4 regions of the Gracilibacillus sp. JCM 18860 genome follow, and region 3 is predicted to be linked to each of the others. Evidence: riboswitches for the same ligand, from Rfam matches in the RefSeq annotation. Region 3 holds a riboswitch; each other region holds the start of a gene.

Region 1 (5,705 bases), 450 kb from region 3:
AATGCTACTAGACATGGTACAAGCATTGCAATGATGAAGCCAAGAGAGTGATTGGCAAGCAATGGTGCCGTAAAGGTAGGAACATAGGCTGTTCCACGAACCTCAAAAAAGCCAACTAATGCACCACCTATCCCCCCAGATAGAAGAGCTCCAGCGAAAATCCATTTGCTCGAAAACATAAATGGGTAGGCTGATTCAACAAAGGTTCCAAAGCCAAGATTGATTAGAAAGCCTGGAACGGCAACTGCTGCCTCTCCTTTATCACGTGGTCGAATAATATTCGCTAAGTTAATACCAGCAGCTACCATTACTAATCCCACCATATCAACAGCACCTAAAAAGCTGTTCCCCGTACGCTCCATTTCTAGCAATACAATCGGCAAGATGGCAGCATGATAGACCCCACCAATAATGGCTGGCCAAATTAACACTCCCGCAATGGTACCAGCGAGAATCGGATTAAAATCTACCGCAAGCTCAATTAACTGTTTTATTCCATCACCTATAAATAAAGCAATTGGTGCAATAAAATAATAAACTAATAATCCAGAGAATAAACCAGCAATTCCACCTGCAGCAATGTTGACTGTTGTCATTGGAAAGCGCCATTCAACAAATTTTCGGAAGAGTATACGCACCATGACCCCTGCAAGAATACCAGCGATCATTCCACCAATAATCCCGCCACCAACCGACAATACTCCTGCAATAACACCTGCAACAATAGACACTTCATCTAATTCTGAAACCTGCTTTGCGGCAATAACGGCAATAACAACAGGAAGTGCACCAATTAATAGATCGAACACCTCACTTAAACCAGAAAGTGCTGGTATTTTACTTAATGCCAATATAAGAGCCATGGCGATAAAACCTGGTAATGCCGACATCATGATCCCACGAATATTGATATTTCGCCATCCGAGCCCATTTGATATTTGATTGGATGGATTGCTTCCTAAAATCGGGCGATACGACAGTTGAAATTCTTTACTTAAAGAAGTAATAAACGAAACAGCCCTCGTTCGATTGGTTGTTCCAGTGGTACCAGAGGTTGCTATTACTCTAGCACCCAAGGTGGCAATAGTTGCCATAGAAGTACCACCAGTTCCTACTACTGGTACTTGTTTCTTAGCGGCAGCACGAATGACGTGTTGATTCGTATCATTTGGATCACCACTCATTACAATTAATCCATCTATTTGCTCTTCTTCTATTAAATCGGCAATTTTCTGATCCAATAATCGCGCTTCTTCATTTACGACACTAAGATTAGCTCTTTCACTTTGAGTAAATGTTCCACTTTCATCAAGTTGCCATAAAGACGCCTTTGTGTCTTGTTTTGCAGAGTCCATGCTTTCTTCAGCACCAACGAACTGGACAGCGTGAAGCTTCATTCCTGCACTGTTTGCTTGAACTCTAATTTCTTCTAGTAGCTTAGCTGGTTTTTTTCCACCAAGGTTATAGAGGTTCCCACCACTACTACCAATTATTGCGATATGTTTCATCTCTTAACCTCTTTTCATTTAATCTACCAATTGTCTATTATAGTCGAAAATTGTCTAATACGCTACTATAGTAGAGTAAAAGAGTAAAAATTATTCAAAGTACTAGAGTTGAATTTTCTGAAAAGTCCGATGATTACAACAATTAGTAGACTTATTGACTTCACTTATTTGTCATGCTATGATTACCTTTATAATAAAAGTAATACTCTTATCAAGAGAGGTGGAGGGACTGGCCCTATGAAACCCAGCAACCGTCAGATGATTCTGATAGGTGCTAATTCCATCAAAGCAAGTTCGCTTTGAAAGATAAGAGGACTAAGCGGAGCATACATCCTTTCTGTCCTCTTGTACAGAAAGGATTTTTTGTTTTTCTACCCCAGAGAAAGGAGTGGGCTGATTGATTAAGATTGAAAACTTATCAAAGCTATATCAGACAAATAAACAACAAGTGCAAGCTGTCAATAATGTTTCATTAAACATAGAAAAAGGAGAAATATTTGGTGTAATTGGCTATAGTGGTGCTGGAAAAAGTACCTTTATCCGATTGATTAATCGATTAGAGGAACCAACAAATGGTACTGTTTCAATACAAGAGCTTGATATAACGAATATGTCTCAAGCTCAGCTGCGGAAAAAACGTCAAAAGATCGGTATGATCTTCCAGCATTTTAACCTCCTTTGGTCTAGAACCGTATTTGATAATATTGCATTTCCACTAGAGATAGCAGGTGTACCAAAAGCCAAGAGATCTGAAAAGGTAACTGAATTAATTCATCTAGTAGGATTATCTGGAAAAGAAAATTCCTATCCTGCACAACTAAGTGGTGGTCAGAAACAAAGAGTTGGCATTGCCCGTGCACTTGCCAATGATCCAGAGGTATTGCTTTGTGATGAAGCTACTTCTGCATTAGATCCTGAAACAACCGATGATATTCTCGAATTACTTGTGTCCATTAATCAGAAACTAGGTCTTACTATTATTTTGATCACACACGAGATGCATGTCATTCAAAAAATATGTAATCGAGTCGCTGTTATGGAGAGTGGAGAAGTTGTCGAAACGGGAGACGTATTGGATGTTTTTGTTCGTCCGAAGTCAGCTACTACAAAGCGATTTGTTCAGCAATTAAATCCATTAGAGCATGAACAAGATAAATTGCAAAACTTCATAACCAATCATGACAATAGTGAAGTAATCAAGCTACACTTTATTGGTAATGATGCTAAAAGGGCCCTCATTACAGAAATCGTTAGAAAATTTGATGTAGAAATTAATATTCTACAAGGCTCTATTGCCCCAACTAGAGAAGGTGCCTATGGAACATTGTATATTGAATTAAACGGAGAGAAAGATATTCTATCCAAAACTATTCAATTTATTGAAACCTCTGGTGTGGAAGTTGAGGTGTTACGTCATGCTTAAAGAATTATTTCCAAATGTAAACATGGAGGATTTATGGACAGCAACAGAAGAAACCTTATACATGACACTCATCTCCGTAGCTGGAACTCTCATTCTCGGAATTATACTTGGGCTATTGCTGTTTTTAACAGATAGAGGAAACCTTTGGCAAAATCGCTTTATTAACTTTGTCACTGCAACGGTTGTCAATGTGTTTCGAGCCATACCATTTATTATCTTGATCCTACTCTTATTTCCTTTCACTGATTTTCTAATAGGTACGATTCGAGGATGGAAGGCTGCACTCCCTGCATTAATTATTGGAGCGGCTCCCTTTTATGCACGACTGGTAGAGATAGGATTAAAAGAAGTAGACAAAGGTGTTATCGAAGCAGCAAAATCAATGGGGGCAAAACCTCACACCATCATTTTTAAGGTGCTTTTACCGGAATCAATGCCTGCTCTTATATCAGGTATTACGGTAACAGCTATTTCCTTAATCGGCTATACAGCAATGGCTGGTATAATTGGTGCAGGTGGACTTGGGGATCTTGCCTATATGAAAGGTTTCTTAAGAAGAGATTTCGATGTAGTCCTTATATGTACCATATTTGTTATCGCTATTGTGTTTGTTTTTCAATTAATTGGGGATTTACTATCCAAAGCGGTAGATAAAAGATAAAATTTAGAAGGGATGATTTATTTTGAAAAAATTACTAGCTTTATTATTCACAGCATCTGTATTAATCGTATTGGCAGCTTGTGGAACTTCAGAGAATGAGGATGCAAGCAATGAAGAAGGAAACCAGGAGACAACTTCTATTACAGTTGGTGCGACCAGTGTGCCACATGCTGAAGTATTAGAAAAAGCTGCTCCTATTTTAAAAGAAGAAGGCATTGAACTTAAGGTGGAAGCCTATCAAGAGTACACATTCTTAAATGAAGACTTAAATAATGGAACATTAGATGCGAACTATTTCCAACACATACCTTACTTCGAGCAACAAAAAGAAGAATTTGATTTTGATATTGTTAATTTAGGTGGTATTCATATTGAGCCAATGGGAATTTATTCAAAGAACATAAACAATATCGATGATATTCCAGAGGGTACAACTTTTATTATGAGTCGTAATGTACCAGACCATGGAAGAATTCTTGCTCTATTAGAAAAAGAAGGTTTAATCAAAATTGATGAGAATGTAGATAAACAATCTGCAACTGTTGATGATATTGTTGAAAATCCTCTAAACCTTGAATTTGATGCTAGTATCGACCCAGGCTTTTTACCTGAGTTCTATGAAAGAGAAAAAGATGCTATTCTAGCTATTAATACTAACTATGCCTTAGAAGCAGGTTTAGTTCCAACAGAGGATGCATTAATCTTGGAAGGCTCTGAGTCACCATATGTTAACATTATTGCAGCTCGTAGCGAAGACGAAAACAATGAAGCATTGGCAAAATTAGTAGAAGTGCTTCGCTCTGATGAAATTCAAACATTTATCGAAGAAGAATACAACGGATCAGTTGTACCAGTATCAGAATAACGAAGAAGCAGGCACAACATGTGGTGCCTGCTTTTTGCTTTTCCTTCATAAGTATGATTAAATCAAAGAAAGTTATAGGGAGATGAGCAAATGCAACGATTATTATTAGAAGCCGCTTGGGAAAAGACCATTGCTAAAGGTGATTTAGCCATAATTGAACAGGTGTTTCACTCAACAAAGGAAGATCAGAAACAAGCGATTACCTTCAATACCATTCGCTATGCTTTTAACCATAAGGATCAATTGTTGTATACGAATTTAATTCACAATTTTTCCGAAACAGGAGTGGATTTAAGCAAGGTAGATTTAGTTATTTTTCAAGAGCAAGAAATGATTGCTGGTCATTCATTTCAAGAAAATAGATTACACATCCCTCCAAAAACAAGCATGCCCTGGACCTTTATTTTCCCAAAAGGAAGCTACCAATCAGATAAGGTGTCAAACACGATGAAGATGGAAATCAAGAAAGCGGACTAATTTTTTGTCTCTAACGAGAAAAAGACCAGATTCTCTTATGAGAACCTGATCTTTTTATATATTAGGCACTTTCACTCTTCTGCAGATTATTATCCTCTTTTTCTTGTAGTTTACGAAAAACAGTTGCTACAATCGGTCCAGAAATATTATGCCATACACTAAATATAGCACTAGGAACAGCAGATAGTGGATTAAAGTGTGCTGCTGCCAGCGTAGCCCCAAGACCAGAATTTTGCATCCCGACTTCTATTGATACAGCTTTTTGCTGTTTTGGATCCATTTTAGTAAGTTTTCCAAGCCCATAACCTAATAGATAGCCAAATGTATTATGAAGGACGACAATAAGAAATATTAATAAGCCCATTTTTGCAATTTGTTCTTGATTCACACTTACTACTGCTGCAACGATTGCTACGATACCAATAACTGATACTAATGGAATTGCCTTTACCCCTGCTTCTACTTTATCCTTCAACAATCCTTTAACAAGTAAGCCTAACAAGATCGGTACTAAAACAATCTGTACGATTGATACAAATAAGGAAGCGGCCGATACTTCTAGCCATTGGCTGGCAAAAAGAAAAATAAGTGCAGGTGTCAAAACCGGTGCCAGAATCGTAGAAACCGCAGTAATCGAAACCGACAATGCTGTATCTCCTTTGGATAAGTATGTCATCACATTGGATGATGTACCACCTGGACAACATCCAACGAGAATCACTCCAATTGCGACCTCCTTTGATACAGGTAGAATGGTTACAAGCGCAAAGG
Region 2 (5,705 bases), 1.2 Mb from region 3:
CAAACATTAAAGCAAGCATGGAACCAAACCCAAAACCAAAGCTTCCCGCATTCGGCAATAAACACATAACTATTACAGAGACAATGGAACCAACGAGTAAATAAGGGATTCTCCGGCCGAGCCTCGGCATCCACGTTCGATCGGATAAATAACCAACAATCGGTTGAACGACTAACCCTGCAAGTGGCGGTAATATAAAGAAAAATCCTAATTTAGTAGGATCTGCTCCAATCGTTTGAAAAATTCGCCCCATGTTGGCACTTTGCAAGGAGAATGCCATTTGTACTCCTAAAAAACCAAAACTAATCAACCATATCGTACTGATTGGTAGATTCGGTAATTGTTGTTTTACATTGCTTTCTTCTTCTGTCTTAATTTCTTCTGCTAACATAATATCCTCCTTAAACCTAAACCTCTCATTTATCCGCTTTCAAAATGCAATCGATTGCACATAAGCTTTCATTTGTTCTAAATGGTTTTTTGTTACGATATTTAAATACTATTACTTTTTTAATCGAGCAATTCATATTATATCTGAAATTATTTTATAGCGCAATCGATTGCATTAATGTTCCGAATATCTCTTTTTTTCTATAAATCTATTTTGATTAGCATATGAGGGGCTGTTTGCAATATATCTTGGTGAACGCTCCTCTTCCTAGCTAGATTGCCAAGATATATCTTTTTATCTTGACTATCTCTCCTCTCCATAGCGAGATGAGCAAAATATATTTTTTCGACAACCTGTTCTTCACTAAGTTGATGTTTTTCTTTTTTCATGATATAGTCTATGAAACTATATGGATATTTCTCATCCAGAGAGGGGGAGGGACTGACCCTATGATCTCTCGGCAACCAACTTTTATTCAAAGTATGGTGCCAACTTCAGACGTATTTTAATACGAAAGATGAGAAGGAAAGCAATTATACTATCGGTAATCAGCCCTTCTCCCCTTTTTAGAGAAGGGCTTTTTCACATCTTACTTTAGGAGGAAACAAGCATGGCTATTCACACATTTAAAGCAACAGCAACATTAAAGGAAAAGGTTTTAGTAGAAACGGAATCCCGAGGACATAAGGTGATGGTTGACGAACCTGCATCCCTTGGTGGCACTGATACTGCAATGAACCCAGTAGAATTATTACTTTCTGCATTAGGATCCTGCCAATCGATTGTGGCACGTACGTATGCTGAAAAATTTGATATTGATCTAAAGAATTTCCGTGTTGAATTAGAAGGGGATATTGATCTGGACGGATTTTTCGATAAGGGGGATGTGCGCCCAGGATATTCGGAAATAAGCTCAACCTTTTACATTGATACTGATGCTCCAAAAGAAAAAGTAGAGGAATTTGTCACATTTTTAGAGGAGCATTGTCCAGTAGGTGATACGATTCAAAACCTTGTTAATCTTTCCTCTACCACTGTCATAAAAAAATAACCATCTCTCCTTGAGATGGTTATAACTTCCATATCCCGATCAAATTCACATACACTACGAGAATCGTGACCGGTACAATCCAAGTCATGACAACTCTCCAGATTTGATACCAGCCATTGGATAGGTTGTTAGACATCTTAAACTGCTCTTCCACCAGCGCTTTATCCATTCGATGAATGATAAACATCGCAATAAGTAAGCTTCCGAGTGGTAGCAAAATATTACTCACTAAATAATCTGTTGCATCAAATACTGTTTTATTAAAGACCATGAAATCCTTTAGAATACTGGAGGACAGGGCTGCTGGAATACCCGCAATGAACATAACAAGTCCTGAAATCCAGGTCACTTTCTTTCTCGATCTTTTTCCATTTTCCGTGAAGGCAGATACGATAATTTCTAATAAACTAAAGGAGGACGTTAAAGTCGCAAATAAAAATAATAATAAGAATAGACAGAAGAATACTTCCCCGAAAGGAATTTGAGCAAATACTGTCGGCAAAATAATAAACAATAAGCCCGGCCCTTCTGTAGGCTCAATTCCAAAGGCAAACACTGCCGGGAAAATAGCTAATCCCGCTAATAAGGAGACGAAAATATTCATCACGACAACAGAGGAAGCAGATGCCGGGATACTCACTTCTTTTCCTAAATAAGAGCTATAGGTAACCATACAAGAAAAACCCACTGCTAGAGCAAAAAAGGATTGACCAAGCGCATAGAGAATTCCCTCTCCTGTTAGGCTAGAAAAATCTGGATTTAGAATAAAAGAGATCCCTTCCGCAGCCCCTTCTAGAGTGAGGGAACGAACGACAAGGATAATAAAAAATAAAAACAATAATGGCATCATATATTTATTCGCTTTTTCAATCCCATTCTTTATTCCAAAAGAAATGACAGCAACATTAATGAGTAAAAACAGCGCTAACCCTGTTAACGTAATGACGGGCGAGGAGGTGACAGCGCCAAATAATTGCTCATAATTCGCTCCATCCTTAATTACTTGACCAACAACAGACTGAGCACTATAAATCAAGACCCAACCACCTACCACACTATAAAAGGAAAGCAATAGAAAGCAGCCTAATACACCTAGCTGACCGATCATTTTCCAATGGCTATTTGGCGCTAAGGTTCTATAAGCCGTGATCGCTTCTTTTTTCGCGCCACGCCCAATTACAAATTCTGATATTAGCATCGATAATCCAATCACAAGGGTGAAGACAATGAATAATAGGAAAAATGCTGCTCCTCCATTTAGTCCTGCCTGATATGGAAACTTCCAAATGGCACCTAGTCCAATCGCAGCACCAGCGGAAGCCATAATAAACCCAATTTTGGATGACCATTGTTCACGCATCGCAAACACTCCTTTTCATATAAAGACTATTATAAACTTTATATGGTCTTAAGGGAAGTGTAGGATTGTTCCTTGATTAGATTAAAAACATCGTAGGTAGAAGTAGGATGAATATCGCAAACAATGGATATAAACCAAGCTTGATCGTAGACTTCTCATGTATGGAAAGGAACTCCAAAGGACTCTTCACAGGCTTACAGATCCAGTCTGCTAGCTGATCTAGCTTGTTTTTTTTCAGTGGTATTTGAGGGATTTCTACATGAAACTCCTCTAACCTTTCTTTGAGCTCTTCTGGTATTTCTTTTTTATTCATGCCGTTCCCTCCAATAGCTCTTTTAATCTTTTCAACGAAGCATGTAATCTTGATTTGACGGTCCCAATAGGTATTTCTAGTATTTTCGCAATTTCTTTTTGACTTAAATCATGATAATAGGTTAATAAAATGATTGCACGCTGATGCTCAGGTAATTGTTTGATAGCTTCTTGGATCGTAAGTTTATCAATAGACGACATGCTTTCATGTTGGGCTTCTTGCTGGTATAAAAATGGCAAAAGCTTCTTCCAGCGTTGCCTCTTATTCAACCGATTAATCATCAATTGATAGGCCATGCGAAATAAATAGGTCTTGATCGAGGATTTTCTCGCATCAAATTGATGTTGATATTTATGAAAACGCAAAAAGGTATCCTGGACGATATCAATACTTAGCTGCTCCTCCTGACAGTAACGGTAGATAAAAAGATAGATAGGGGTTTTGTAAGAAACGAACAATTCCTCAAGGCTGTATTGTTCTTCTTGCTCCGCCTTATTCAAATTCATCTGGCCACCGTTTTTTTATTCCCTTAAGTACATAAACAATTCTAGAGATAAGCCAAATAATGGTGAGTAAAGAAAATATAGCGGTCTGATGAAGAAAAAATTGCACCCAAGGGCTTTCAATATTATCTCCGCGAAGTAAAACAATACATAAACCAATCAGGCAGAGATACGTATATCCTGCAACTACAATATTAATATTATCCCATCTCGTCCATTGAAAATAAATATCTGTTTTCTTAAAATCAATTTTGCCTTGTGAATCCTTGACCACCTTTTTGTTTAACGTAGCGATAAATATTGCGAAAACATTTCCTAAGATCACCACAACAACTGTACTGATTAACCAACCTAATGTCATATTGTCCTTCCTTTCCTTCTTTTACTTACTTATACAAGTAAGTAGATAGAAAGGTTCACTTCTAATTTTTATTTGGACCAAATACACGTTTATCACTAGAGGATGTCTTCTTTCCTTTCAACCTTTTCGACAGGGTCTCTTTCCAGCTTTCCGCTAAGAATGGACAGGAAGCTAGTTCCTCTACGAGAGCTAAATCATCTTTTTTACGATACATCACTTCATTACATTGAGCAATCGTCCATTTAGGGTAAGGTCGCTCTAGCAAAATTAATTCCTGTTCTGCTTGAACATAGCCTTCTTCCAATACGCGAAAATACCACCCTGTTCTACCTGTCTCCTGTATCTGCAGAGCAAAATCCATGATGCGATATCGTCTTGCAGGCTTCCAGCACGGCCTTCTCGGTTGAGCCACTTGGATAACTGCCTCACCAAATCGGTAGGTGTCTCCTATACAAACACGCTGTTCATCTAAAGATTCTACCGCTAAATTTTCCCCCATTGCACCTATTCCAATCTTTTCTATCCCTTGTTCTTTGCGCCAATAGTCATAATGATGGGTTGAATAGGCAAAAATTGCTTTTTCCAGACCACCATGATTTTTCGTATCTGCTACCTCATCACCTGCTAGTCCCGTTTTGCTAAGCCACTTCCTCCCTTCTACACTTTGCTTAAAAATAGCACTCTCCCATTCACGATCCATTTTGTCTTTAGCTTCTGGACTTCCTAATTTTTTCACTTTGCCTGTTAATAATTTTCGAATAATTGGTGGGTTCATTTCATCTCTCCTCTGACAGAATTATGTAAGGTAATATCTATTCTATGGAAATTTCTAAAATTTTTAAAGAAGCTTCTTTAATTTTTCTGGTTATCTGTTAAAAATCAAAACGATATAATAAGAGTTGTGGTTCTTATGTAAGCGTTTAAAAAGAAGGGAGATTGCTTAATGAGTAAGAATTTTAAGAAAATGACATCATTACTGCTTATATCTTTATTAGTTTTACCAGCTGGATGGATGCCCTCTACTATCCATGCACAGGAAAAGGAAGATATCCCTGTCCTTCTTTATCATCGGATCGTGGAGAATCCGACAATTGAATGGACAGATACTAGTTTGGAAAAATTTAAAGAAACCATGGCATATTTGCATCAGAATGGCTATAATACGTTATCGTCAGAGCAATATGTTCGTATCATGAATGGGGAGGAAAAAGCTCCAGAAAAACCAATCTTGTTAACCTTTGATGATGCTACTCCTGATTTCGTAACAAACGCACTACCTATTTTGAAGCAATATAACATGCAGGCCGTGCTATTTGTTGTTAGTGATTGGATTGATGGAGATTATAGCATGTCAAAGGATCAGTTAGAAAGTCTTGTAAATGAAGAAAGCATCAGTCTAGAAAACCATTCGAAAACACATGATCAAGAGAACGTTTGGCATCAAGAGATTGCCATAGAGCAAGCATCAGCTGAAATTGCTGCAGCTAATCAATATTTGAAATCTATCACTAACAAAGATCCTGTACTTATGGCGTATCCATATGGTACTTACAACGGGGAAGCAGAAGCAGCTAATAAAGAAAATGGTATAAAATATGCCTTTAAAGTAGGTTATCCAGATGGCAGTCCTTATGCAATGGGTCGACATTATGTCTTAATGGATACAACGCTCGAGGAAATCGCGCAATGGATTGGTGGTCCAGCTCCAGAAGAAAAACCAGAGGAG
Region 3 (5,705 bases):
TGCTTAACTGCTGAAAAAGGCCCCATTTATGCTGGGATCAGTTCATTTATCGTAGGAGTAGGAATGGGCCTTTCAAGTACAACCTTTATTGTATCCATCCAAAATCATGTAAATTGGAATGTACGTGGAGTTGCCACTTCTCTTAACATGTTTATGCGAATTGTAGGAAGTGCGGTTGGAGCTGCATTATTAGGAGGGATTTTAAATCTACAAATGCGAGCATTTATAGGAACAGAAAGCAAGTCCTTAGATGTTAGTAATATAGACCTTTTACTTGATGAAAATAGAAGAAAATCAATGGATACAGAGATGTTAGAGAAGATTCAAAATGGGCTTAGCTTCGGGTTAGATCATGTGTTTAACGGTCTTTTTATCATAGGAATCTTAGCCTTCCTAATTATTCTCTTCTTCCCAAATGTCCAATTAGAAGAAGCAGAGGAATCTTAATTCTTCTGCTTTTAAAATGTGCCATAAACTTCCGGACACTCAGAACTAAGTGGTGTATAAAAACAATGACTTTTAAACCTACCTGAATTCCATTGTCCAAACCACTGTGCAGGACAGCTACCTCCTGGCATGAAGAACCATAATGCATAGCTTGCAGGATGATATCTTTTCCCATTAATAACCCTTCTTGCAAGCTCTATATCTTGCTCTCTAGCTCGTTGATAAAAGTAGCCTTTTTGTGTGGCCTCAAAGCCTCCTGGACTTTGAAATACCATCCTTCTAATGGTATTAATATCCGTAAAATCAAGACATCTTGCTCTTACCCGATTTACTCCCGTATTACCTACCATAAGCATACCTAATTTGCCATCACCTTCTGCTTCAGCTCGCATGAGTCTAGCTAGTAATCTCACATCTTCTTCCGTTGCTTTCACTACCGCCAATTCTTTCACCCCTTACCTACTTTCTTTATATTCAAAAAGCTTTCAAAATGTACCAGGTTTGAACGAAAGGATTTAGGTAACACTTAAAGAAAACCCTTACATTTATGGTATAATGAATATGAAATATTCAAAGACTAAAATATCGTTTATTTTTAGTCCTTATAATTGGAAGCTTATTTTCTTCGTCTCCTTCGAATACTAGCAATGTTGTGAATTTTCCTTAAGAAAAGGAGGTATAACATGAGATTGTCGAAGCTAATACTTCATAAAGATATACTACTTATACATGCCGATATTCATAGCAATGATTATATATTTACGGTAAAATGGAAGGAATTAGATAATAAAAAAGGTGGTGAATGGGAGCTAAAATCCTATATTAACAACTCCAATGGAAAGAAAGACTTGTCACAAGAAGAGATAGATCAATTAATTAATCAAATTAATCCTGAATGGGGTTGGGAGCAAGAACAAGAACAAATGCAAAAAGCACGAGAGAAAGATGTCGATTAAATATACTAAACCTTGATTCATCGTAATGAATCAAGGTTTTATTACTTATAATGATGAAGCTCCAGCATTTTCTAATGCTTGCTTATTAAACCATTGTAGTTGATCATGCAATAAGACAACTTGACCTATAACAATCATTGACGGATTCGTGATCTCATCTAATCGATCCGTGATTGTTTCGAGTGTACCTACAATCGTTTTTTGTTTATTAGTCGTTCCCCAGTGAATGATTGCTACAGGTGTTGTCTTTTCTAAACCTGCTTGGATAAGGTATTCAGCAGTTTTAGGAAAATTCCTCACACCCATGTAAAAGCAAAGAGTTTCTGTTCCATTAGCTATATGCTGCCATTCCTTTAATGATCTTGATTCAGGATTGGACCCATTAATAAAGCTTACGGAACCACTGAGCCCACGATGGGTTAATGGAATTCCAGCATATGCAGGTGCACTTATACCTGATGTGATACCAGGTACTACTTCAAAAGGAATATTAGCTTTTTCTAAAACAAGTGCTTCTTCCCCGCCTCTACCAAAAATAAACGGATCGCCACCTTTTAATCTCGTGATGACTTTTCCCTCTGTTCCATATTGAACGAGTAAACGATTTATCTCGTCCTGAATAACACCATGCAATTTCGGTTCCTTCCCACAAAAAATTAATTCTGCCTCACTTCTTGCATAGTTTAATAATTCTTGATTAATTAAACGATCATATAAAATAACGTCTGCTTCTTCAATCGCTCTAATTCCTTTTAACGTAATTAGTTCCTTGTCGCCTGGTCCTGCCCCTACTAAATATACTTTACCCAATCTCTTCCCATTCCCTTCTTAATTGATGTTCTTGTTGCTTTGTTTCTGACTTTACTTGATATTTCATTAACACGATTGTAATAAGTATCGTTAAGAATAATAAGATTACAGTATAGTAAGAATGACGAATAATGATTTCGGTTAAACTATAGGAAATCACTAATGAAATGATTGGTGAAGAAATCCAAACCTTTGCAATACGATGGATGATTTTTTCCTTCCAAACATTTTGCCAGCTTTTCGTAGCACTGATTCCAACAATTGCCGTCGTCGTTACCTGGGTCATTGGGATAGGAACTCCTAAAAAGGAGGCAGCAATAACTAATATCCCTGTTGTGCTTGAAACAACAATTCCGTTTGCCAGTGATAGATTTGTGATCTTTTTGGCATTGGTATCTAACACTTTTCCCCCAAATAAGATGCTACCAAGCGCTACCACTAACGCTAAGACAGGTAAACCAATCTCCATTGTTACTAAATTTGCTCCCACCAATGGTCCTAACGCATTCGCCACATTATTCATACCAGCGGCTATTGCCTCAAAAATACCTGTTATAATTAACAGTCCTGCTAATATTTTACTAGAAAATGAGACCTTTATCTTGTCTCGGTATTTCATTCTTACTTTTTCAAGCGTATATGTCACAAAAAAAGCTAAAATTGGGATAAGAAGCCATAAACCGACGATTTCTAATATAGAAACGGCATATATTTGCTGAAAAGACAAACCAATTCCGACAATAGCACCAACGGTTACCTCACTAGTAGAAAGTGGAATACCAATATAATTCGTAACAAATAAAGTACACGCAGAAACGGCCAGTATAATTGTAGCGATGCGAACATCCATGATTTCCTCTGGAATAATTCCCTTTCCTAGTGTATGAGTAACATGCTTTCCTCCCCAAAGAGCACCAACTATGGCTCCTGAACCAGCTAGAAATAATGCCACTTTTTTATGTTTTATTACCTTACTTCCATATACGACTCCCATACTAGCGGCAGAGCCACTAGCGCCGATATTAAAAGCAAATAAACATGCGGCAAAAAAAGCTAAAATGACTAACATTTTTCATCCTACTTCCTCTATTTTTATCTTCTTAGAAATGAAACCTGCATTTTTATTTCAAGTGAATCTCCGGGCGTGAATGCTTTTCTCTCCATATCAACATAATGCTTCATCAAAATGTCGTATAGGGTTGCCGCTAATTTTCTTACCCTCGCGTCCAGATTTATTAGCGAGATCCTATTTTCTTTCAAAAAAACAAAAAACTTCTACTTGGTCTAAAAGTAGAAGTTAAATACTTCTTCTTATCTGCCAAGGTTGTCTTGCTGGAATTAGCACAGTGCCTCAAATGCCTGTTGCTGAGATTTCATCGGGCCAGTCCCTCCATCTCTCTGGATAAGAAAGCATATAATGTTTTAAGTTATTAAATGATTTGTATTGAATATAATGGTAAATACAATTAATGTCAATAGGTCAATTCCTTGGATTGCTACTGCAATCCACTAAAAATCCTTTATAACCAATGGTTTTACTAGGTTTAATTTTTTTAAATTTTTTCTTGTATTTTTTTACTGGTGATTGTATGATATATTGTATAGTATTTCCAAAACTTTTTAACAACTAAATATTTTAAGCTTATCAAGAGAGGTTTAGGGACTGGCCCGATGATGCCTCAGCAACCAGCATTTTATGCATGGTGCTAAATCCAGAAGGTAATTACCGAAGATAAGAAGTATGTATAAATGTGGGGACTTTCTTCTTATCGGGAGAAAGTCCCTTTTCGTTTTATAGCATATCGTAGGAGGAATGATCGAAATGAAGCATATCGAAACATCATTAGCTCAAATTGGGAATAAATCTGATCCAAAGACAGGTGCCGTCGAGCCACCTATTTATTTATCGACAGCCTACCAGCATGAAACAATTGGCAATTCTACCGGTTTTGATTATACGCGAACGCGTAATCCAACCAGAGATATTGTAGAAAGGGCCATAAGCGACCTTGAAAAAGGCACTAAGGGATTTGCTTGTTCATCCGGTATGGCTGCGATTCAATTAGTGCTTGCCATATTTGAAAAAGGAGATCAAATCATCGTGACAGAGGATGTTTATGGTGGAACATACCGATTATTTAGTCACTATAGTGAAGCATATGCGGTCGATTTTCTCTATGTGAAACCAGAAGAAATTGCAGAACAAATCACATCGAAAACAAAGGCAATATTTATTGAGACGCCAACAAATCCACTGTTAATCGAGTTAGATATTCATAAAGTTGCCCAGATCGCTAAAGAACACCAGCTGCTTTTAATCGTAGATAACACCTTTTTCACACCATATCTCCAAAAGCCACTTACACTAGGAGCAGATATTGTCGTCCATTCTGCAACGAAATATTTAGGTGGACATAATGATGTTCTTGCTGGACTAGTTGCTGTGAAGGATCAACCGTTAGCAGAAAAACTAACCCATCTACACAATGCCATAGGAGCTGTATTGTCACCATTTGATTGTATGTTACTTATTCGAGGCATGAAAACGTTAAGTCTTCGCCTTGAGAAGCAACAGGAAAATGCTAGAGCACTTGAACAGTTTTTCAAGGAGCACCCTTTAGTAACAGACATTCTGTATCCCGGTAAAGGTGCAATGGTTAGTTTCCGGATTAAGGAGAAACAAATGGTTGGCCCCTTCTTATCCCATTTAAAAGTCATTTCTTTTGCGGAAAGCTTAGGTGGGGTGGAGAGCTTTATCACTTATCCAACAACACAAACGCATGCAGATATCCCTTTAGAAGAACGTGAAAAACGTGGTATTTGTGAAAGGCTGTTACGTTTCTCTGTCGGTATTGAGCATATAGAAGATTTAAAAGAAGATCTAGATCAAGCTCTACTAAAGAGCAAGGAGGAATTACTTCATGTCTAACCAATTTGATACAAAGCTTATTCATGCAGGGCTACAACAAGGATTTAACGAAAAGGTGACAGGTGCCGTAAATCCTCCGATTTATTTATCATCTACTTATCATCAGAAAGAAATAAATGAATTCGGACCATTCGATTATAGCCGCTCAGGTAACCCAACCAGAGAAATTTTAGAAAAGACGATTGCGCAGTTAGAGAATGGATACGCAGGCTATGCCTTTTCTTCAGGCATGGCAGCCATCTCCTCAGCTTTTTTATTATTGGAAGCGGGAGATCATGTCGTTGTGACAAAAGACGTTTATGGAGGTACCTATCGATTTATCAGTCAGCTATTGACCAGCTTCTCGATTAGCCATACTTTTGTTGACATGACAAACATCGCAGAAATTGAAAAAGCTATTCAAAGTAATACAAAGGTTATTTATATGGAAACACCAGCAAATCCCTTATTGCAAATCACTGACATTAAGAAAGTGGTGGAGTTAGCTAAAGCCAATGATTGCTATACTTATTTAGACAATACATTTATGACACCATTGTATCAAAATCCACTAGATCTTGGTG
Region 4 (5,705 bases), 1.2 Mb from region 3:
GATCTCTTTGATAGTCGGTTCCTCAATGATCGTATGGTAAGACTCTTCTCCTAAGGGATCTGGTACATATAGCAAGCGATATTGACCATTTGCTTTTTTCGCCATTTGCGCACAAATGGTATTAGCTTGAATCTCTACTTGTTCACCGAGACCACCGCGAGCCGGTACAAAGGTACAATTTCTAGCATGTTCGAGTGGCTTCATTTGATTCGCAAGTTCTGTCATTGTCGTGCCACCTGTCACAGCTATCGTTTGACTGGAAGTTAAGATCGTATTTAAGTACTGGACACATGCTTTCCCAAGTTCCTGTTTTACCGTTGTATGCACATCACTATTCCCAGAAACGATAATAACATGCTCCAATTGTAATTTATCCTTAATTTGGTTTTCTAAAACACGGAATTCGGAAATTTCATTCATGAATTGCGCCAATTTGACAATAATCTCGTTTCCTTCTTCCGTCACGCGCATTCCCTTTGAAGTGACGATGATAAATCCATGCTTATTTAGAAATTCAATCTCAGCCCTTACTAGACGTTCCTTGAAATTAATATTTTCAGATAAACTTCTTCTGCCAATCGGTTGCATTTGCTGAATAAATTGTAGAATTTTATATCGTTTTTGCATGACATCTAAAATATCTGGGAACAATTTTTCTTGAATATCTAATAATTCCTTCAAACAGAAACGCTCCTTTTCTCCGGGAAAAATATGTCCCTCCTAGCCAAATTACGTCCCACTCACTACAAAAAATTGGGCTTTTCGTCATGAAAGCCTTCATTTCCCTAATTTGGTTAGTAATTTTGGATGGCTAAATTAACTTCCAAAATAATTGTATCAAAATGTATGGAATGACTCAACTATTTTTGCTGAATTGTTTTCAGAAAATTTTCTATTTTAGGTAGATCAATTATTTCTGTGTCGACAATTTCCCCTTCTATCTCGACAACTGGGATGATTAAATGAAATTTATCTAATAATGTCTCATCTTGATAAATATCAATTACTTCTATCTCAAAACCATACTCTTCTTGTAATATTTCTAATAATATCTTTGCATCTAAACATAGGGAGCAGTCCTTCTTCCCATATAATTTAACAATCAATAATTACCCTCATTTCTCGTATTAGAATTATTATCTGTTAATTTACTATATCCTATTACTAAAATTTTTTAAACAAATGTTCACTAGTATCGCATTAAGATAAATTATGAACAGATGGTGGTCAGATTATTCAGAAAGTGATTTAATAGCAATAAAGAGTGAGATGCAAAAATGAGAGTGTGACTTGCAAGAATATGGAGCTTGTTGCAAAAATGTGAGCGTAACTTGCAAGAATATGGAGCTAGTTGCAAAAATGTGAGCGTAACTCGCAAGAATATGGAGCTTGTTGCAAAAATGTGAGCGTCACTTGCAAGAATATGGAGCTTGTTGCAAAAAAGAGAGTGTGACTTGCAAGATTATGGAGATAGTTGCAAAAATGAGAGTGTGACTTGCAAAATAAGCAACTAACTTTACTCAATTGCAGGACAAATGTTATATGAAACTGGGACAATAAGAAAGAAAAAAATATGTATTTTGACTACGTTCAATCATAGTACCGTTCAGATTCTCATCTTCTCTATTCAGTTTTGTCCCAGATTCAGTTGCTTCCTAATATGATATCAATTGATCGATGACCTTTTTAACTCCACTTATTCCATCTGTACTCAGCCCATAAATATAAGCCTTCTGAATAGAAACTGCATCGGCGCCAGATGCCAAATAGTACTGTATATCCTCCTTGGAATAAACATCAGTTTCCACAATCAGATGAAATGCTTCTCCTACTATATCTCTCATTGCCCTCAACTTCAGCCCATTCGGCAAAATCACTCCACTAATACGGTATTTTAGGGCTTGTCGAATGTCTTGTTCTTGTACATCACCTTGGAGATACACAGGTAATGTCGTGAACTGTTGAAGGTAATTAATCTTCTCCCAATTGACTGACGAAGTATTATATTCAGAAAGAATTAACTGTTGAAAAGCTTCTTTATCTTTTCCATAAGCTTTTCGATGAAAAATAGGATCTACGACAAAATTCCCATTACCTTTTTCGCACGAATCCATACCATTAACCGAATTATTTGATAATGGGATAACAATGGCTTGATATCCTGCTAATTCTGCCCGTTGGACGAAGTGCTTTGTTAAATCAATGTCTTGTAATAGATTAGCGGAAAACCATAATGTATGTTCATTGGATACATCACTAATTTCCTCCACACTGTAGGATGAATTGATGCCTACTATAAAAGGGATATTTTTTTCAGCTGCTGCTTTTGCTGTCGCTAGTTCACCATCTTCATGGAAATAAGTTTGTGCTCCCACTGCACCTAATAGTATTGTAGGCAATTTATTGATCGTTTTCTTCGGATTATTGAATTTTATTTCTTCATTACCGTAAGTAGATTCCGTACTTCTATTTAAATATTCCAACACAGTTGGTGTCAATTTTTGTTTTGCCTCTTCCTCTAATAATTTGATCCAGTTCATTTTGGTTACTGTCATGTTGTCTCCTCCTATTGTAAATGGTTTTCCTTATCCTTAACCCAAAAGGGTACGCGACCGTCCGTTAGTCAAAGGGACGCTTCTTTGACGCTTTCGAATCCTAGAGGCGATGTCCTAAAGACGGCTTTTCTTTAAGAAAAAAACTCCCTCCTGTTCATCAAAACAAGAGAGAGTTATTTCCCTCTTATCTTCCAAACTTTTGACGTTTGCTGGATTTAGCACCTTGTAAACATTGAGTTTATAGGTTGCTGGGCTTCATTGGGCCATTCCCTCCACCGCTCTTAATAAGAGTATGTTGTATTATTTTTTTCATGTTTGTTGTTTTTGAATTTCTTGTGCTTTCAATTGTCTTCGCAAAATCTTTCCACTAATTTTCGTTTTTGGTAGCTCTTCTACTACTTCTATTTCGCGAGGAGCAGCATGTGCTGAAAGATTTTTGCGAACAAATAAGCGAATCTCATCGAGTAATTCCTCTGACTCTGTAAAGCCCTGACGTAAAGTAATAAATGCCTTGACTAATTCACCACGTAATTCGTCTGGCTTTCCAATAACCCCAGCCTCTTCAACAGCTGGATGCTCGATTAATTTACTTTCTACTTCAAATGGACCAATTCTTTCCCCTGCAGAATTTATCATGTCATCATTTCTACCTTGAAAAAAGACATAGCCTTCTTCATCCTGTAAGGCCAAATCCCCAGAAAGATACCAGCCTTCATATTGAAAATACGATTGAAATTTATCTTTATTTCCCCATATCTCCTTCATCAAGCCTGGCCAAGGAGTTTTTACTGCTAATTGTCCTACTTCACCACTATCCAGGATATTTCCTTCATCATCAAGAATACCAACTTCCATTCCTGGTAGTGGTCGCCCCATTGAACCTGGCTTAATCTTTTCAGATGGTAGATTTACAATTAAGTGACCACCCGTTTCTGTCATCCACCACGTATCATGAATTCGTACACCGAGATTTTCCCAAGCCCAATTAATAACTTCGGGATTTAGTGGCTCTCCAACACTTAATACATGACGGAGAGAGGATAGATCATATTTTTCATGGAGTTTTCCTTGTGATAACAGCATTCGAAATGCGGTTGGGGCACTATACCAAATCGTAACACCTAATTCCTCAATTAACGAATACCAACTCTCTGCTTTAAATCTGCCCCCTTGAACCACCACCGTTGCTCTGTTTAATAATGGGGCGAACAATCCATACACACTACCAGTCACCCACCCCGGATGAGAGGTACACCAATAGACATCCTCATCTTTCATATCGAGCACCCATCTACCTGTTACGATATGATGCTGAACGGCTCGGTGGGCATGTAACACACCCTTAGGCTTTCCAGTTGATCCACTTGTATAATGAATTATTAAACCATCTTCCCAGTCAACCCATTCTACAAGCTCATCACCTTCAACAGGTACTAAAGGTTGTTTTTCCAAGTCTTCTACAAATAAAATAGTATGTAGACTAGGAATCTCTTTTTGTGGAACTCTTCCTACTAGTTGTTGATCAGTAATTAGTACCGTTCCTCCACAATCATTCATCCTATCCTTTACCGCCTCTTCCATAAAGGCTTCAAAAAGCGGCCCTGCGATTGCTCCTACTTTGATAACCGCTAAGATTGCAATATAGCATTCTGCTGTTTTTGGTAAAAATACAAAAACACGATCCCCTCTTTTGACTCCCTTTTCTTTTAAAATCCTAGCATAATGATCTGTTTTATCTTTTATTTCTTTAAATGTATAGGACTTTCGCTCTGTTCCATTTATATAATGTATCGCAATCTTATTACCAAAGCCTTCTTCTACATGGCGATCAATCGTTTCATAAGCAGCATTGATCTTTCCTTGCTTCACAGCATTCGATAGGTAATTTTTTGCTTCTTTCCAATCAAATGACGCTTGAATTTGTTCATAATTGGCTAAATTGTGGTCTGCTTCGAAACTTGGAATAGGTTTCACTAGTTGTTGTGTCACGTGTTATGCCCCCTTACAACGGTTAACTTCTATGGTTTAAGTCAAGTGATGCTAGTATATCTGATTTTATCTTGGCTAATTGTTCACTTGCTCGATCTCTTGGTCTTGTTTGATCAATAGTTATTTCTTTTTTGACCACCCCTGGCTGTCCTCGAAGAATAATCACTCGATCACATAAGTATAGTGCTTCGTCAATATCATGGGTCACTAATACGATAGTAGATTGATATAATTTCCACACATCAAGCAATAAATCCTGTAGCTGCATTTTCGTAAAAGCATCTAATGCACTAAACGGTTCATCAAGTAATAAAATTTCTGGTGATGTTACTAAAGCTCTGGCAATAGCTACCCTTTGTGCCATTCCACCTGATAACTCTCTTGGATACAATGCTTCTTTCCCTTTTAGACCAACACTAGCTAAATATTCAATCGCTCGATTTTCTTTATCTTTTCTTTTACCGTTCAAGCCAAATGTTACATTCTCTAATACATTTAACCATGGTAAAAGTCTGGGCTCTTGAAAGATAAAACCAGTAGTATCATGTATTTCCTTTGAAACTTTTCCATTGATTTCTATCTCACCATCGTATTCTGCATCTAAACCGGAAATGGCACGAAGTAGGGTGCTTTTTCCACAACCACTTGTGCCTAATAGGCCGATAATCTCGCCAGGCTTGACCTCAAGATTGACATCTTTCACTGCTGTTGTTCCATTAAATGTACGACTTACCTTTCGTAAAGCTAAACTCAAGTCCATCATTCCTTCCTGTTATTGTCCCATGCGATCCTGCCAGTGAAGTGATTTTGTTTCGATTTTTTTCAGTATCCAATCTGTAAATTTACCGATAATGGCGAACAAAATAATACTAGCTAAAATCGTTTCAGGCTGTGCCATGTTTTGACCGAAGGTAAGCAGGAATCCAAGACCTTGACTGGCTCCCATCAATTCTGCTGCCACAACAAACATCCAGCCAAGGCCTAAGCCGCTGCGCATGCCAACTAAAAAGGATGGCATGGATGCAGGAAGTATGATTCTTTTTATTAGCTGAAATGTATTGAGTCCATACATTTTTCCCACTTCAATCAGCTTGCGATCAACTCCAATAATTCCACTTACAATGTTTAAGTAGACAGGAAAAAATACCCCAACTGCTATCA

The links. Region 3 has a riboswitch for S-adenosylmethionine ahead of ACZ5R4_RS05840 (inorganic phosphate transporter). Riboswitches for the same ligand answer to the same signal wherever they lie in the genome.
Region 1: it holds a riboswitch for S-adenosylmethionine, as region 3 does, so the genes downstream of both, ACZ5R4_RS08040 (methionine ABC transporter ATP-binding protein) here and ACZ5R4_RS05840 (inorganic phosphate transporter) in region 3, are expected to answer to the same signal.
Region 2: it holds a riboswitch for S-adenosylmethionine, as region 3 does, so the genes downstream of both, ACZ5R4_RS11805 (OsmC family protein) here and ACZ5R4_RS05840 (inorganic phosphate transporter) in region 3, are expected to answer to the same signal.
Region 4: it holds a riboswitch for S-adenosylmethionine, as region 3 does, so the genes downstream of both, ACZ5R4_RS20635 (alpha-hydroxy-acid oxidizing protein) here and ACZ5R4_RS05840 (inorganic phosphate transporter) in region 3, are expected to answer to the same signal.

Annotation. Positions count from the first base shown of each region.
Region 1 is NZ_AP043868.1:1,553,728-1,559,432, forward strand. Features, by position in the region: gene ACZ5R4_RS08035 (PTS sugar transporter) at 1-1,508, opposite strand, end outside; SAM riboswitch class I at 1,714-1,821, shown strand; gene ACZ5R4_RS08040 (methionine ABC transporter ATP-binding protein) at 1,906-2,931, shown strand; gene ACZ5R4_RS08045 (ABC transporter permease subunit) at 2,924-3,592, shown strand; gene ACZ5R4_RS08050 (MetQ/NlpA family ABC transporter substrate-binding protein) at 3,615-4,457, shown strand; gene ACZ5R4_RS08055 (SLAP domain-containing protein) at 4,548-4,934, shown strand; gene ACZ5R4_RS08060 (bile acid:sodium symporter family protein) at 4,996-5,705, opposite strand, start outside.
Region 2 is NZ_AP043868.1:2,333,097-2,338,801, forward strand. Features, by position in the region: gene ACZ5R4_RS11795 (SLC45 family MFS transporter) at 1-391, opposite strand, end outside; gene ACZ5R4_RS11800 (hypothetical protein) at 592-780, opposite strand; SAM riboswitch class I at 809-915, shown strand; gene ACZ5R4_RS11805 (OsmC family protein) at 1,002-1,442, shown strand; gene ACZ5R4_RS11810 (sodium-dependent transporter) at 1,462-2,802, opposite strand; gene ACZ5R4_RS11815 (hypothetical protein) at 2,879-3,115, opposite strand; gene ACZ5R4_RS11820 (sigma-70 family RNA polymerase sigma factor) at 3,112-3,621, opposite strand; gene ACZ5R4_RS11825 (hypothetical protein) at 3,608-3,979, opposite strand; gene ACZ5R4_RS11830 (MOSC domain-containing protein) at 4,041-4,754, opposite strand; gene ACZ5R4_RS11835 (endo-1,4-beta-xylanase) at 4,923-5,705, shown strand, end outside.
Region 3 is NZ_AP043868.1:1,108,380-1,114,084, forward strand. Features, by position in the region: gene ACZ5R4_RS05820 (MDR family MFS transporter) at 1-447, shown strand, start outside; gene ACZ5R4_RS05825 (cell wall hydrolase) at 459-890, opposite strand; gene ACZ5R4_RS05830 (hypothetical protein) at 1,131-1,403, shown strand; gene cobA (uroporphyrinogen-III C-methyltransferase) at 1,449-2,213, opposite strand; gene ACZ5R4_RS05840 (inorganic phosphate transporter) at 2,206-3,282, opposite strand; SAM riboswitch class I at 3,522-3,622, opposite strand; SAM riboswitch class I at 3,853-3,952, shown strand; gene ACZ5R4_RS05845 (methionine biosynthesis PLP-dependent protein) at 4,036-5,142, shown strand; gene ACZ5R4_RS05850 (aminotransferase class I/II-fold pyridoxal phosphate-dependent enzyme) at 5,135-5,705, shown strand, end outside.
Region 4 is NZ_AP043868.1:4,256,951-4,262,655, reverse strand. Features, by position in the region: gene ACZ5R4_RS20645 (sugar-binding transcriptional regulator) at 1-681, opposite strand, end outside; gene ACZ5R4_RS20640 (glutaredoxin family protein) at 861-1,106, opposite strand; gene ACZ5R4_RS20635 (alpha-hydroxy-acid oxidizing protein) at 1,656-2,555, opposite strand; SAM riboswitch class I at 2,737-2,846, opposite strand; gene acsA (acetate--CoA ligase) at 2,865-4,544, opposite strand; gene ACZ5R4_RS20625 (ABC transporter ATP-binding protein) at 4,567-5,304, opposite strand; gene ACZ5R4_RS20620 (ABC transporter permease) at 5,317-5,705, opposite strand, start outside.